2 regions of the Halomonas sp. GXIMD04776 genome follow, and region 1 is predicted to be linked to the other one. Evidence: predicted binding sites of a transcription regulator. Region 1 holds the regulator's gene; the other holds the start of a gene.
What was found. The regulator FNR, encoded in region 1, switches genes on or off when oxygen is low (the NO sensors DNR and NnrR bind a similar motif). The targets are predictions, from matches to a motif close to TTGATNTANATCAA.

Region 2: a site for FNR is predicted at 4,270-4,283, ahead of clpB (ATP-dependent chaperone ClpB). Genes of this name have one in related genera too.

The regions. Positions count from the first base shown of each region.
Region 1 covers NZ_JBNCAN010000003.1:197,513-205,217, reverse strand. Annotated here, with positions in the region: gene ACPF7Z_RS03260 (ATP-binding protein) at 1-435, opposite strand, end outside; gene ACPF7Z_RS03255 (response regulator) at 432-1,124, opposite strand; gene ACPF7Z_RS03250 (MBL fold metallo-hydrolase) at 1,170-2,036, opposite strand; gene ACPF7Z_RS03245 (SirB2 family protein) at 2,193-2,597, shown strand; gene ACPF7Z_RS03240 (hypothetical protein) at 2,630-3,943, opposite strand; gene fnr (fumarate/nitrate reduction transcriptional regulator Fnr) at 4,086-4,853, opposite strand; gene ACPF7Z_RS03230 (carboxymuconolactone decarboxylase family protein) at 5,060-5,377, shown strand; gene narL (two-component system response regulator NarL) at 5,439-6,080, opposite strand; gene ACPF7Z_RS03220 (histidine kinase) at 6,077-7,705, opposite strand, start outside.
Region 2 covers NZ_JBNCAN010000018.1:7,866-15,570, reverse strand. Annotated here, with positions in the region: gene ACPF7Z_RS12835 (NAD+ synthase) at 1-1,484, shown strand, start outside; gene ACPF7Z_RS12830 (outer membrane protein assembly factor BamD) at 1,609-2,418, opposite strand; gene rluD (23S rRNA pseudouridine(1911/1915/1917) synthase RluD) at 2,518-3,477, shown strand; gene pgeF (peptidoglycan editing factor PgeF) at 3,474-4,229, shown strand; gene clpB (ATP-dependent chaperone ClpB) at 4,409-6,994, shown strand; gene ACPF7Z_RS12810 (hypothetical protein) at 7,073-7,705, opposite strand, start outside.

The DNA.
Region 1 (7,705 bases):
GATATTGCGTAGCAGCCGGTCACGCTCCTCCACCCGATCGGCGGTGGTGATGGTCAGGCCATTCTGGCGGTAGGTGAACACCCGCCACCGCACACCGTCGACCTGGCGATAGCTGTGTCCAGATGCCTGGGGTTCGAGCACGTCGTCCAGATCGTTATGGGTGCGAGCGATGATGTCGCCACCGGGAACCTGCACCTGGCAGGCCAGCCCTTCGATGGCAGGAATAGATAGACGGGGCCTTTCGGCACGATCCCAGACGTTTGCCGGCAGCGTGGAGGCCAGCCCGGCCACCATGCGGGCCGATTGGGCCAGGCGCTGATCGAGGGTGCGCTCCAGCTCATCGTTCAAGTCGCGCAGTAACCAGGCCGCGGCCAGGCCCCATAGCAGGGTCAGGGCCAGCCCCAGGGTCACCAGCAGGCGTGCGCGCAGACTCATTCGGCGCTCTTGGCATCGACGCCGATGGCCTTGGAGCCGCCAAGTCGATAGCCGAGACCGCGGACGGTATCGATCACCCCGCTTCCGAGCTTGCGGCGCAGGAAATGGATATGCACGTTGAGAGCGTTGCTCTCGACCTCGTCGTTCATGCCGTAGAGGCGGTCCTTGAGCTGATCCGCGGACAGCACGCTACCAGGGGACTGCAGGAAAACCTCGAGCAGCATCAGTTCCCGGCGTGGCAGCGAGATTTCATTTCCGTCGAGGGTCAGACGCCGGGCCAGCGGATCAAGGCACAGAGGGCCGTGCTCGATCAGGGCGCGGGAACGCCCGGCGGCGCGGCGCAGCAGTGCCTGCAATCGTGCCACCAGCTCATCCAGATCGAAGGGTTTGAGCAGATAGTCGTCGGCACCGCCCCGCAGTCCAGCGACTCGGTCGCTGACCGCGTCCCGGGCGGTGAGGATCAACACCGGCGTGGCCACCTCGGCGGCTCGCCACTCCGCGAGTAGATTCATGCCGTCGCCGTCGGGCAGACCCAGATCCAGCACCACTACATCGCTGGACAGGGTTCGCATGGCCGCCCGAGCCGAGGCCAGAGTCGCGACATGATTGGCCACGATGTCGTAGTCCGCCAGGCCGGCCTGAATACCCGAGGCGACCAGATCGTCATCTTCTATCAGCAGGACATGCATGTTCTCTTCTCGTGGGTGTCTGCGTTTGCCAGGCTCATGCAGACTTCAGAATAGATTGATGGGCACCTTGATATAGACCTGATCGTTGTTCTCGGCGGGCGGCAGTTGTCCAGCGCGCATGTTGACCTGCACTGAGGGCAATATCAAACGTGGCATGTCCAGGGTGGCATCCCGTTCGGTGCGCATCTTGACGAAGGCATCTTCATCGACGCCTTCATGCACGTGGATGTTGTCCGCGCGCTGTTCGGCCACACTACTCTGGTGCTGATACTCCTCGCGGCCGGGCGCCTTGTAGTCATGACACAGGAATAGCCGGGTCTGCGCCGGAAGTGCCAGCACCTTCTGGATCGAGCGATACAGGGTACGGGCGTCGCCACCGGGAAAATCGCAACGCGCGGTGCCGTAATCCGGCATGAATAGCGTATCGCCGACGAAGGCGGTATCGCCTACCACGTAGGTCAGGCAGGCTGGGGTGTGCCCCGGGGTGTGAAGTACCCGAGCTTCCAGGCCGCCAATGGTGAAGGTATCACCTTCCTCGAACAGACGATCGAACTGGCTGCCGTCCCGGGCAAACTCGGTGCCGGCGTTGAAGGCCTTGCCGAAGGTCTCCTGAACCTCGCGGATCTTCTTGCCGATACCGGTTTTGCCTCCCAGCTTCTCGTGCAGATAGGGCGCGGCGGAAAGATGGTCGGCATGTACATGGGTCTCGAGCACCCATTCGGCCGATAAATCATGGCGCTTAATGAAATCGATGATGGTGTCGGCGGAATGTACGTCGGTGCGACCGGCGGCGTAGTCGAAGTCGAGCACCGAGTCGAGGATGGCACAGGCATTGCTTTTGGGGTCCTGAACGATGTAGCTGAAGGTATTGGTTGGCTCATCGAAGAAGTGGGTCACGATCGGATTACACATGGCAGGTCTCCAGATTCGTTGGCATCATTCAAGATGCAGACACCGTGATGCAAAATAAGTTCTAACGTTAGGCTTTTTTAGCATAAAGATAATAGCGATATGCTATAAGATCGGGATGTCGCGTCAAATTCATTATCAGTAAATCAGAGAGATTGCATGGCGAGTTATCTGCTGATCAAACAGCTTCATATGCTGGCAGCAGGCTTGAGCCTGGCGCTATTCGTGCTGCGCGCCTGGTGGTCGGTACGCCGGTCGCCGCAACTTGGCCAGCGTTGGGTGCGCATTCTTCCGCATGTGATCGACACCCTGTTGCTGACGGCGGGGGTCACGCTAATGATCCTGCTCGAGGCCTGGCCGACCCGGCAACCCTGGCTGGCGGCCAAGCTGGTGGGGCTGGTGGCCTATATCGGCGTCGGGACCATCGCCATCAAACGCGGTCGCACTCCGGCCATACGGGGAGTTGCGGCGCTGGTGGCTATCGTGATCTTTGCTTACATCGTGGGTGCCGCCATCACCCACGATCCGCTCTCCTGGTGGCGAATGATCGCAGTACAGTCATGATCCGGCCAAGTGACACTGCCGGATGAGGATTATCAAACGATCCGGGACAAGCGTCGCCGTGACGTGCCCCGCGGAGGATCAAATAACCCTGCCACCCGTCCCAGCAGCAGATGCCCCGGGGGCAGTAGCCGGAGGGCGTCGGGCTGAATCGTCACCAGACCATCCTCAACGAAGGGCGCCAAGGCGGTCAGTTCCGGTGCGAAATAATTGCGAAAGACGATGCGGTAGCGCTCTTCGATCGCGGTGACGTCAAGCCACTGCCAACAGAGCAAGCAATGGATGATGTCAAGCCGTAGCAGATCGTCGAAACGCAGGTCATGCCCGCGCCAGATCGGCGGCTGTCTCTGATCGAGATGCCTGTAATAGCGTGGTATCTGTTGGGCATTCTGGCTGTAACTATCGTTTATATGGCTGAGCGCACCCGGTCCCAGGCCGATCAGATCGCAAGCCGCATGAGAAGAGTACCCGTGTAAGTTGTAGCTTAGCGTGCCTTGGCGCCAAGCCTGCGCCAGGGCATCGTCGGTCAGGGCGAAATGGCCCAGGCCAAGATGCACATAGCCGGCGGCCGCGAGTGACAGGATGGCGTGCTGCAAACGCGCCGGAGTGAGCGCTGCGGCATTGGTCCGTGTGCCGGCGGGGCGAGGGTGACACAGATTGAGCTGGTCCGGTCGTAGCGCTATTAACGTGGCCAGGTTCGCATCGAAGCCAGCAAGCGTCTGCCCGGGAGGGGCAAGGATCATCGTCATGCTTATCGCATGGAAATACGCATCTCGCGCGGCGTCGACAAGAAGCGCGAGGGCTTCCTCGCTGGGCTGAACCTTTAGATTCAAATGAGTGAATCCCAGCTCGCCGAGCAGCGCTATGTGACCTTCGGAAGTGTCATTCGCGTCCACATCGATAGTGCAGGTGGGCTGGTCGTCCTGAGCCAGACGAAAACGTTGCGCCAATACGCCAAACAGCCTTTCCCACTGCGCGTACTTCATGCATGTCGACAAGCCGCCACTCACATGAATGTGCTCGACGAGACGATCACTATCGAAAAGTGCGGCTTGCAAACCGATTTCCCGTTCGAGATAGCCAAGATATTCATGAATACGGGCTTTGTGATGAACGCTCGTCTTGTGACAGGCATCCGGTCCATCCAGCTCATGGCAGTCTGATAGGTATAGGGAAACCGAGAGTGGCTTGGGGATGGGATCCTCGTTGCTGGCCTGAGCCGCCAGGCGATGGTCCCGGGGCGAGAAGCCTTCGCGTAATAGCGTCAGAGGGAAATAGGGAGCATGACACGGGGCGATGCTGGCGTATTTTTTCAGTAAGACACGATCGAGCGTCGAGTGAGCAACCATCTCGTATCCTTCGAGAAAGGATTTTTACGCTCACTATAGCCAGCGTCGACACGCCCTGTGTTGACTTGAGTCACGTCTAATCAAACATCGCTCAAGGGACAGAGGCCACCGGCGTTACGTAGACACGTCTTGAGTAGAGGTATCACGCATGACGTGAACGTGAAGCCGAGCCAACATCCGGGGCGGCACCATAGGCGAGCTCCGTCAAGGCAGGCTTGTCGACGATGTTGATTTCCTTGCCGGCAATGTTGAGAAGCTTCTGTTCCTCCAGACGGCGGAAGGTCCGGCTCATTGTTTCCGGCACCAGTCCGAGATAATTGCCTAGATCCAGACGCGACATCGGCAGGCGGAAGCGGCTGGCGGAGAGGCCTCGATTGGCAAAGCGCTCCGAAAAATTCAAGAGGATGGCTGCCAGGCGCTGTTCCGCGGAGCGCCGAGTCAGTAGCTGAGCGGTCCCCTGTTCGGTCACCAGCTCGCGACTCATGATGCGAACTAACTGCTGCTGCAGTCCGGGGGCCTTTTCTCCCAAGGCTTCAAGGGAGTGGAAGGGGATCTCGCAGACACTCGAGGTTTCCATGGCGATGGCGGCGTTGGGGTGCCGATCGGACGTGATGGCCTCAAGCCCGATTACCTCACCGGGAAGATGAAAACCGGTAATATGCTCATCGCCGTTGGCCAGCAAGCTCGAGGTCTTGATCGAGCCGGTACGCACTGCATAGATGGCAGTGAAGGGATGCCCTGCCTGGAACAGATAGTCGCCGCGAGAGATGGGTTTGCGACGTTGCACGATCTTCTCGAGCTTGATGACATCCGCATTGGAAAGCGAATCCGGCAGGCACAGTTCGCGCAGACGACAATCGCGACAGTTGTCTCGCGTCTCGTTGAGTGCGGCAACGCGGGGCAGGGACATTTTTTCCTCCTCACTGTGAGCCTTGCCTGAGTTATATGAGCGATTCTAACTAAAAGAGGGCAAGGTCTCGATGGTTGCAGGCACATAGTATAGGTTAAATTGACAGGTGCCCAAGAATGAAAGGATGAAAATCGGATGTTGGCGCAAGGTCATACCTAGATTATTGTCGGCAATCATGACGTTAACTTTATAAGGAGTATGTCTTTATGTCTCAGCAGAATCTACCTTCCGGCGCCGGCGAAGTCGCCGAGCAGTACCCCGAAGTATGGAGTGCCTATGCTGCCCTGGGAGAGGCCTGCGCCGAGTCTGGGCCACTGGATGAGCGCACACGTCGCCTGGTCAAGCTGGCGCTGGCCGTGGGGGCCCGATCCGAAGGGGCGGTGCATTCCCACGCGAGGCGCGCCCTGGAAGAATCCATCGATGCCGAGGAGCTCAAGCAAGTGGCGATGATGTCGATCCCCACCCTGGGCTTTCCGGCGGCCGTGGCGGCCCTGACCTGGATCGAGGATGTCACCGATTCTTGAAAGAAGTGGTTAAACTAAGCTGTTGAAACAAGTGCTTCGATAGCCATGGCGAGAACAGGAATCATACCGCGCCATGATTGACCGCCCAGACGGCAGCTTCTACTCGGGAGCGCAAATTCAGCTTCTTGAGTAGATGCTTGACGTGTACCTTGACGGTGCCTTCGGTGATGGCCAATTGTCGTGCGATCATCTTGTTGCTGCGTCCCTTCGCAAGCGCACGCAGAATGTCCCGTTCCCGAGAGGTCAGGGTCGTCAGGACATCGACGGAGGCGGTTCGCCTGCCACCGATGGCGTCAGCAAGGATGGTCGCCAGCTGCGGGCTGACAACCATAATGCCTTTGGCCGCCTGCTGGATATGCACCAGCAGATCTTCGGGCTCCATGTCCTTGAGCAGATAGCCATCGGCCCCGGCGCGAAGTGCCGCCACGATATCCTCGTTGGCATCGGATACGGTCAGCATGACGATGCGCGTATCGATATCGGCACCGCGTATCTGTCCTAGGGCTTCCAGACCATCCACCTGCGCCATGTGCAGATCCATCAGGATCAGATCCAGGTCGAGCTCTGCCGCCATGCGCACGGCGTCAGCGCCATTGGACGCTTCCCCGGCTACCAGCATGTTGTCATCCATGTCGATCAGCTGGCGAACACCGCGGCGAAACAGCGGATGGTCGTCGACGATCAGGATACGGGGGCTAGTCATCGGTTATCTCCGGATAGCGGGCTCGAGTCATTCTCGTTAGCCAACCGAGGCATGAAGTGCAGTGCGACGAGTGTTCCTCCTTCGGGATGGCGCTGCATAGTGAGACGCCCACCAAGCGCTGCGGCACGCTCACGCATGATGATGGTACCGTAATGGTTCAGTCGCTCCCATTGATCCGGTAATCCGATGCCATCGTCGCGTAGACTCAGTTCTACGCCACCCTCTGCATCGTTACAAAGATGAATATCACAACGATGCGCCTTGGCGTGGTGGATCACGTTGGCCAGCGCTTCCCGCACAAGATGCAGGATATGCACTTCTTCATTAGGGGTAAGCGGAGACTGCTCAAGGGCTTGGTCGAAGGAGTGGTGGAGGGCATCGTTGAGCCGTATCTCGAGTCCACCGCGTCGTGAAAATTCCTGGGTCGTTTCATGCAGCGCTGTTTCGAGCCCCGCGGCGTTCATCTGCAGTCGGAAGGTGTTGAGCAGCTCCCGCAACTGGCGGTAGGCCGCATTGAGGCCTTCGCGTAGCTCATCGATGACGGCCTGCTGATCCGTCTGGGGTTTTTGCTGGCGAATCTGCATCTGCAGTCGGGCCACCTGAATCTTCAGATAGGACAGCGACTGGGCGAGAGAGTCGTGAAGCTCTCGGGCGATGACCGCCCGTTCATCCATCAGGGCCAGCCTGCGTTGCTCATCGGACTTTTTGGCAAGGGATAGAGCCGCGGCAATCAGGTCGGCGACGGTTTCGATCAGTTCTTGTTGCCAATGCTGTGGCCCGTGATCCTGCGGATAGCGCAGCAGAAGCATGCCGTAATGCTGTCCGGCTTTTTCGACGGCAATGGCCCGAGCGTCGGCGGGGGCGCTATCGTTGCCCAGGTACAGGGTGATCGAGTCGACGCCGGTGACCCGCTCGAGCTGATCGAGTACCTCTCGATAGCGCTCATGGCCCGTAGAGAAACCGCTGAACTGGCGCGCCGCCTGATAGAGCAGGCTCAGTGCATCGTTGCTGCGTTGAAGCTCGGCAGTCTTGAGCGTAACCCGCTGTTCCAGCTGAGCATACATCTGCGAAAGACTCTCGTTCATCTGGTTGATGGTGCGCGAGATCAGGCCGAGTTCATTGTCGTTGCGGTAGTGGGTGCGGTGATCAAAATTCCCTTGGCGTGCCTGATTGACCACAGTGAACAACTCTCGCAGCGGGGGCATGATATTGGCTAACTGGTACATTGCGAAAAAGGCCAATACCAAGGTCAGGAAAAGCGCAATCCCCTGTACCAGGCGAAGCATCTCGATGCGCGATTCCGCTCTTTCTTGCAGTTGGCTGACGAATGCATCCATTTCGTCGACGAAGCGTGCAACCCGCTCGGATAACGCCTGCTCCTTTTCAACATCCGGCATCAGCATGGCGGGGCGCAGTATCTCCTGCCATTGGCGAATCACCTCGTTATAGCGAATCGTCAGGGGATGCTGTGATCCACCCGGAACAAACGAGACGATCGAGTCTTCTCGCAGAGTTTCGTCAAGGCGGGTGACGCGTTGCTCGATAAGATCATCTGCCCCCAGCGACTGGTCCAGAGTGCTGTAAAGGCGATAGGCCTGCATGCGTATCGAGCCGGCCTGATTGAT
Region 2 (7,705 bases), on a different contig from region 1:
GCTATCCCCCCGAAGATCTGCTGCTACGTGGCTCAATGGAAGACCGATTGGAGGAAGCCCGGGAGCGCATGGCCAAGAAGATCGTGCGGGATGTGATGGTGATCGTCGGCTATCCCGGGCGTCGCAGGAAAGGATATTTCAATCTGGCCGGTGTGCTCTACAACGGTGAGTGGGTCGGCGAGTACGCCAAGCAGGCGCTTCCCAATTATCTGGTGTTCGACGAACATCGCTATTTCACACCGGGTCGCCAGCCGCTGGTGATCGAGCATCGGGGGGCGCGGTTGGGTATCCTCATCTGCGAAGATCTCTGGGAAGGCAAGCCGGTGCGCAAGGCTCAGGAAGCCGGCGCCGATATCCTCGTGACTCTCAACGCCTCGCCCTTCCACCAGGACAAGCCCGCCGAGCGCCTTGCGTTGTTTGCCGATCGAGCCCGTGAAGTGCAGCTTCCAGTAGTTTACGTCAATCAGATCGGCGGGCAAGACGACCTGGTATTCGATGGGGGGTCGCTGGTGGTAAGCGCCGAAGGCGATCTGCGGGTGCGCGCGCCGCATTGGCAGGTGGGACTGATGCCGGTGCGCTTCGTCAAACGTGATGGGCGTTGGGAGCCAGAGACAGGGGAGTGCGAAGCCCTGGGCGACAACGAGGACAACCTCTACTGCGCCCTGGTCACGGGGCTACGCGATTATGTCAACAAGAGCGGTTTTCAAGGGGTGGTGCTGGGACTCTCCGGCGGCATCGATTCCGCCCTGTCGCTGGCCATCGCCGTGGATGCGCTGGGCCCCGAGCGAGTCCAGGCGGTGATGATGCCGTATCACTATACCGCCGATATCTCCCGGGCAGATGCCGCCGAGCAGGCACGTTTGCTCGGAGTGCATTATGAGGTGATGCCGATTGCGCCGATGGTCGAGGCCTTCACCGAGACTCTAGCCGATAGCTTTGCGGGAAGTGAGCGGGATACCACCGAGGAAAATCTGCAGTCGCGTTGTCGTGGCGTGTTGCTCATGGCCATTTCCAACAAGAAGGGGTTGATGGTGCTGACTACCGGCAACAAGAGCGAGATGGCGGTGGGCTATGCCACGCTCTATGGCGATATGGTGGGCGGTTACAATGCCTTGAAGGACGTCTACAAGACCTGGGTCTATCGTCTGGCCAAATGGCGCAACACCCAAGGGCTGGTGATTCCTGAGCGGGTCATCACACGCCCGCCCTCTGCGGAGTTGGCGCCGGATCAGCAGGACAGCGATTCCTTGCCGGGCTACGATATCCTTGATGCGATTCTCGGGCGTTACATCGAGAGAGATATGAGCGCCGAGGCGATCATCGAGGCAGGGTTTGCCGCCGAGGACGTCTACAGAGTAGTGAAGTTGGTCGATCGCAGTGAATACAAGCGCCGTCAGGCGCCTCTCGGCGTACGGGTGACGGCCCGCGGTTTTGGTCGCGATCGGCGTTATCCCGTCGTCAATGGCTGGCAGCCAGGTAATTGAGCCGTGTCAGCGCCGTGAGCTAAAAGAGTAGCCCTGCCGATTGGCAGGGCTTATCGCTTCAAGACTTCTTGTTCCCAGGCTTTTTATTTATTTCCAGAGTCTGATAAGGGGCTCGATATCGATATCAGCTGTCAAGACTAAGCGGTTTGGCCTTGACGTGCTCCGGTTCGAAGGTGCGGCCATCCAGGTGCCGGTTGTCCGGATCGTTCTCGATCAGGGTCGCCAACGCTTCCCGGGCGCGGTCGCGCATATCCATGCCGAGATAGCCTTCTACCATGACTGCCAGAGCATCCCGGGTAGCGGTGGATTGCGGGTAATGCTCGATGACCCAGCGGCCACGCTCGATGGCGGCGACGTAGGCACCCTTACGCAGATAGAAGTCGGCCACCTGCAGCTCGCTGCGGGCCAACACGTTGCGCAGATAGATGATGCGTTGACGCGCATCGGCGGCGTAGGGGCTGTCCGGATAACGCCGGACCAGCTCGCCGAAATCGACATAGGCATCCCGCGAAGCGCCGAGATCGCGTTTGGAGATGTCGATCAGGTTTAGACTCTCGAGGCTGAAACGCCCCGCCTGATAAGCAGCAAGACCACGCATGTAGTAGGCGTAGTCGACCTGGGGGTGATCCGGGTGCAGACGGATAAAGCGACTGGCGGCGGCCCGGGCGGCTTCCCAGTTGTCCACCTTGTAGTAAGCGTAGATCAGCTCGAGCTGTGCCTGTTCCGCATAGCTGCCGAAGGGAAAGCGAGTATCCAGAGCTTCAAGCTGAGTGACGGCGCTGCTGTAGCGCCCGGCATCCAGCGATGTCTGGGCCTTCTGATAGAGCTCCTGCTCCTGTAAATCCGGGGCTGCCTCGTTGCTGGCGCAGCCCGCCAGCAGGGTGGCGGAAAGCAACAGGGTAGCCAGAGTAGTCGCGCGCATCGTCATCCTCATATCGGGCAATCTGCGGTGGCCATGCTAGAATCGGCCGAATTCGGCTCACTATAAAGCAAAGCCCCACAGGGGCGAAACGTCACAGGCCACAAGAACGCTATGTCAGAGACCGTTCATCGCGACGAATCCATTCCCGAAGCCATGGTCGGCATGCGCCTCGACCAGGCCGCGGCGGAACTACTGCCCGATTTTTCCCGCGAGCGGCTGAAGAGCTGGATCAAGCAAGGCGCGCTGACCCTGGACGGCGTTCAGGCCAAACCCAAGGACAAGGTTTACGGAGGCGAGCGACTGGCGTTGCACGCGGTGCTCGAGGAAGAAACGCGCTGGGTGCCCCAGGCGATCGCCTTGGATATCGTCTTCGAGGACGACGATGTATTGGTCATCGACAAGCCGCCAGGATTGGTGGTGCACCCGGCGGCGGGCAATCCGGACGGCACCCTGCTCAATGCGGTGCTGCATTATTGTCCGGCGTTGGCTGCCATACCGCGAGCAGGCATCGTGCATCGTCTCGATAAGGACACCAGCGGCTTGATGGTCGTCGCCAAGACGCTGCAGGCGCAGACCTCGCTGGTCGAGCAGCTCCAGGCGCGCAGCGTTTCTCGTGAATATGATGCGGTCGTCATCGGCGTCATGACCGCCGGCGGCACGGTGGACGCGCCAATCGGGCGTCATCCCAAGGATCGCAAACGTCAGGCGGTCACTGACTCGGGCAAACCGGCGATCACCCATTACCGCGTTGCCGAACGTTTTCGCGGTCATACGCATGTGCGTTGCAAGCTGGAAACCGGACGCACCCATCAGATTCGTGTGCACATGGCCCATCGGCGCTTCCCCTTGATCGGGGATGCGCTCTACAGCGGCCGCTTCAAATTGCCGGCCGGGGCCTCCGATACCCTCAAGGAAATCCTGCGCGAGTTTCCCCGCCAGGCCCTGCACGCGCGCAAGCTGGCATTTATTCATCCACGTCATGACAAGTCGATGGAATTTCGCGCCGATTTGCCGGACGACCTGCTGATGCTTCTCGACTACTTGAGAGTCGACAGTGAGGAGCGCACATGAGCGAGCAACCGACGCTTTTGTTGCCCGACTGGCCGTCGCCGAGCACCGTTGGCGCCTTCATCACCACCCGGGAGACCGGGCCCAGCCAGGGGCCCTTCGCCGCTTTCAATCCGGCACTTCATGTGGGTGATGATCCGGCCAAGGTGGCGCACTGTCGTGATCTGCTGGCCGAACAGATAGACGACGAACGCCCTCTGTTGTGGCTCGATCAGGTGCATGGCGCCAATGTCGTTCAAGGCTATTCCGCGGAGTTTGCCAGGACGTTGCCCAAGGGCGATGCCGCGGTGGCCTTCGACAAGCACTATGCCTGCGTAATACTTACCGCCGATTGTTTGCCGGTGTTCCTGTGCGATCGCCAGGGGAGCCGTGTCGGACTCGCTCACGCTGGTTGGCGTAGCCTGGCGGGGGGTGTTCTAGAGGCCAGCGTTGCAGCGTTGGGATGTGCTCCGGAAGATCTGATGGCCTGGCTTGGCCCGGCCATTTCAAATGCTCAATTTGAAGTGGGCCGGGAGGTATTCGAGGCCTTCGTTGCGGTTCAGCCCGAGGCAGCTAGTGCCTTTGAACCCAGCCCCTATCGGCTCAACCACTACATGGGTGATCTTTACCGATTGGCGCGCCTGCGGCTGGAGCGCCTGGGGGTCTCGCATATCAGCGGTGGCCATTTTTGCACCGCTTGTGAATCGCGTTTTTATTCTTACCGCCGGGACGACGGTGTGACCGGGCGGATGGCCAGCGTGATCTGGCTGAGATAAGGAAAAGCTGACTTATTGCTATGCGTGATATCTTTTCATTTTGATCTCGATCAATTGCGCTGCTGCTTTCGCTACCCACCGACTTGAAACCCTCCCAACATACCTCCATTGAATATGTCAACGTAAATGAAGGCCGCAAGGCGCGTCCAAACGCGCCTTGCCCCTGAGGGAGGAATTCGATGCGAATCGACCGCATGACCAGCAAATTGCAGAACGCCCTGGCCGAGGCCCAATCCCTGGCGGTAGGCAGCGGCCACAATCAACTCGATCCTGGCCACTTGGTGGCCGCACTACTCGATGCCCAGGATAGCGGCATCAAGGGGTTGGTGCAGAAGAGTGGCGGTGACATCGCCAAGCTGCGCGATGGCCTGGCCGACTATCTGGACAACCTGCCCGAGGTGGGGCAGTTCGACGGCAACGTCAATATGAGCCAGGATCTGGCGAGGTTGTTCAATCTGGCCGACCGAGAAGCCCAGAAACGCGGCGACCAGTACATTGCCAGCGAACTGGTGCTGCTCGCGGCCCTGGAAATGAACCACGCCATCACTCGCGTGTTGACCCAGGCGGGCCTGACCAAGAAAGCGGTACTGGCTGCCATCGACAGTCTTCGCGGAGGTGCCAAGGTCGACGATGCCAACGCTGAGGAAAACCGCGAAGCGCTGGACAAGTACACCTTGGACCTTACCGCCCGGGCCACCGAGGGCAAGCTCGATCCGGTGATCGGCCGGGATGACGAGATCCGCCGCACGATCCAGGTGCTGCAGCGGCGTACCAAGAACAACCCGGTGCTGATCGGCGAACCCGGGGTGGGCAAGACCGCTATCGTCGAGGGACTGGCCCAGCGCATCATCAACGGTGAGGTGCCGGAAGGGCTCAAGGACAAGCGGGTGCTGTCCCTGGACATGGGGGCGCTATTGGCCGGTGCCAAGTTCCGGGGCGAGTTCGAGGAGCGCTTGAAGGCGGTACTCAAGGAGCTGGCCCAGGAAGAGGGCCGGGTGATCCTGTTCATCGATGAGTTGCACACCATGGTCGGCGCCGGCAAGGCAGAAGGATCCATGGACGCCGGCAATATGTTGAAGCCGGCCTTGGCTCGCGGTGAGCTGCACTGCGTGGGCGCCACGACCCTGGACGAATACCGCAAGTACATCGAGAAGGATGCCGCTCTGGAGCGCCGTTTCCAGAAGGTGCTGGTGGACGAGCCGACCGAGGAAGACACCGTCGCCATCCTGCGCGGCCTCAAGGAGCGCTACGAGGTGCACCATGGGGTCGATATCACCGATTCGGCGATCATCGCCGCGGCCAAGCTGTCGACCCGCTACATCACCGATCGCCAGTTGCCGGACAAGGCCATCGACCTGATCGATGAGGCGGCCTCGCGCATCCGCATGGAACTGGATTCCAAGCCGGAGGAGATGGATCGTCTCGACCGCCGCCTGATTCAGCTCAAGATGGAACGTGAGGCGCTGAAGAAGGAGACCGATGAGGCCTCGCGAAAGCGCCTGGAAGGGCTTCAGGGTCAGATAGACGAACTCGAACGCGAGTATGCGGACCTCGAAGAGGTGTGGAAGTCCGAGAAAGCCAGTATCCAGGGGGCGGCCCAATTCAAGGCGGAGCTCGAGCAGGCGCGCATCGATCTCGAGGCGGCACGTCGCCAGAGTGATCTAGGGCGCATGTCCGAGCTGCAGTACGGGGTCATCCCGACGCTGGAGAAGAAGATCGCCGAGTCTGGCGAAGGGGAGGCGGCGGATACCTCCAAGCATGTGCTGCTGCGCTCCAACGTCACCGAGGAGGAGATCGCCGAGGTCGTCTCGCGCTGGACCGGTATTCCCGTGTCCAAGATGCTCGAAGGCGAGCGCGACAAGCTGCTGCGCATGGAAGACGCGCTCCACGAGCGGGTGATCGGCCAGGACGAGGCGGTCAATGCGGTGGCCAATGCGGTACGTCGTTCCCGAGCGGGGCTTGCCGATCCCAACCGTCCCAACGGCTCTTTTCTGTTCCTCGGCCCGACCGGGGTGGGCAAGACCGAGCTGTGCAAGTCGCTGGCCAATTTCCTCTTCGACACCGAAGAAGCCATGGTGCGCATCGATATGTCCGAGTTCATGGAGAAGCACTCCGTGGCGCGGCTGATTGGGGCGCCTCCCGGCTATGTGGGTTACGAAGAGGGCGGTTATCTCACCGAGGCGGTACGCCGCAAGCCCTATTCGGTGTTGCTGCTGGACGAGGTCGAGAAGGCGCATCCGGACGTCTTCAATATTCTATTGCAGGTACTGGAAGACGGTCGCCTCACCGACGGCCAGGGACGTACCGTGGATTTCCGCAATACGGTGATCGTCATGACCTCCAACATGGGCTCCGACATCATCCAGCGGCTGGGCGGCGATGACGCGGACTATGAGGTGATGCGGGCATCGGTCATGGAGGTGGTGGGTAATCACTTCCGTCCAGAACTGATCAACCGCATCGATGAAGTGGTAGTCTTCCATGCGCTCGGTCAGGAGCAGATTCAGGCCATCGCCAGCATCCAGCTCGACCGGCTACGGGGTCGACTGGCGGAGCACGATCTCTCACTCGAGATCAGCGACGATGCCATGGCGCAGTTGGCGGTGGTGGGCTTCGATCCGGTCTTCGGCGCGCGGCCGCTCAAGCGGGCCATCCAGAACCGCATCGAGAACCCCTTGGCACAGGATCTGTTGGCGGGTCGTTTTGCTCCCGGTGATACCATTCGCGTGAGCACCGAGGACGACCATCTGAAATTCGACAAATGATGTCGTTCAGAACGTTTTTTTCCTCCTTGGCCCGCCGTTCCCGGCGGGCTTTTTTGTCGATGAAAGCGTCACACCTGATTAGCGGCTCAGTTGCCAGTGCATACGAGTGCGCCAGCGTCCGCCTTCTCCAGAGAAGCGCCAGTTCCACGAGCTTGAGCGCGCGGTACCGCTACTGCCCCAATTACCGGTGTAACTGTTAATTGTCGCTCTTCTCGTCCGCGACCCGAGTATGTCGTCCTCATTCGTGAACAGTCTGGCTAGCCAGTCCATGATGTTATCCAGGAAACCTTTCACCGCGTTGGCGATGATCCTTGCCACATGCGGAGGAATCACCACGCCCAAGGCTTCCCCGGCAGCAATAACCCCTCGGGCGATCAGTTCCTCGGTAATCTTTGCCTTCGCATACTCGCGCGCGGCATCAAGGAACTCGTTCCAACCGCCCTCATCGCGCTCGATGGCATACACACTCACCGAATAAGCTTTTGGAAACCGATTGCCGCCCTCGGTGATCCGAAACCAATGGATCGTCTTGTCATTGAAACTTTTTTTGCCGCCTTCCTTGATGCTGCCAAGGTTATAATATCCTGAGGTGACATCGCCGGTTTCATCGATGCCGACGGTAGCCAGCGAAACCTCGTCGACCTGATTGAAGGTGAAAGGCCAGACATGACGTTCATCTTGGCTGTCCTCGACGCGAAGAGACTCCAGCTT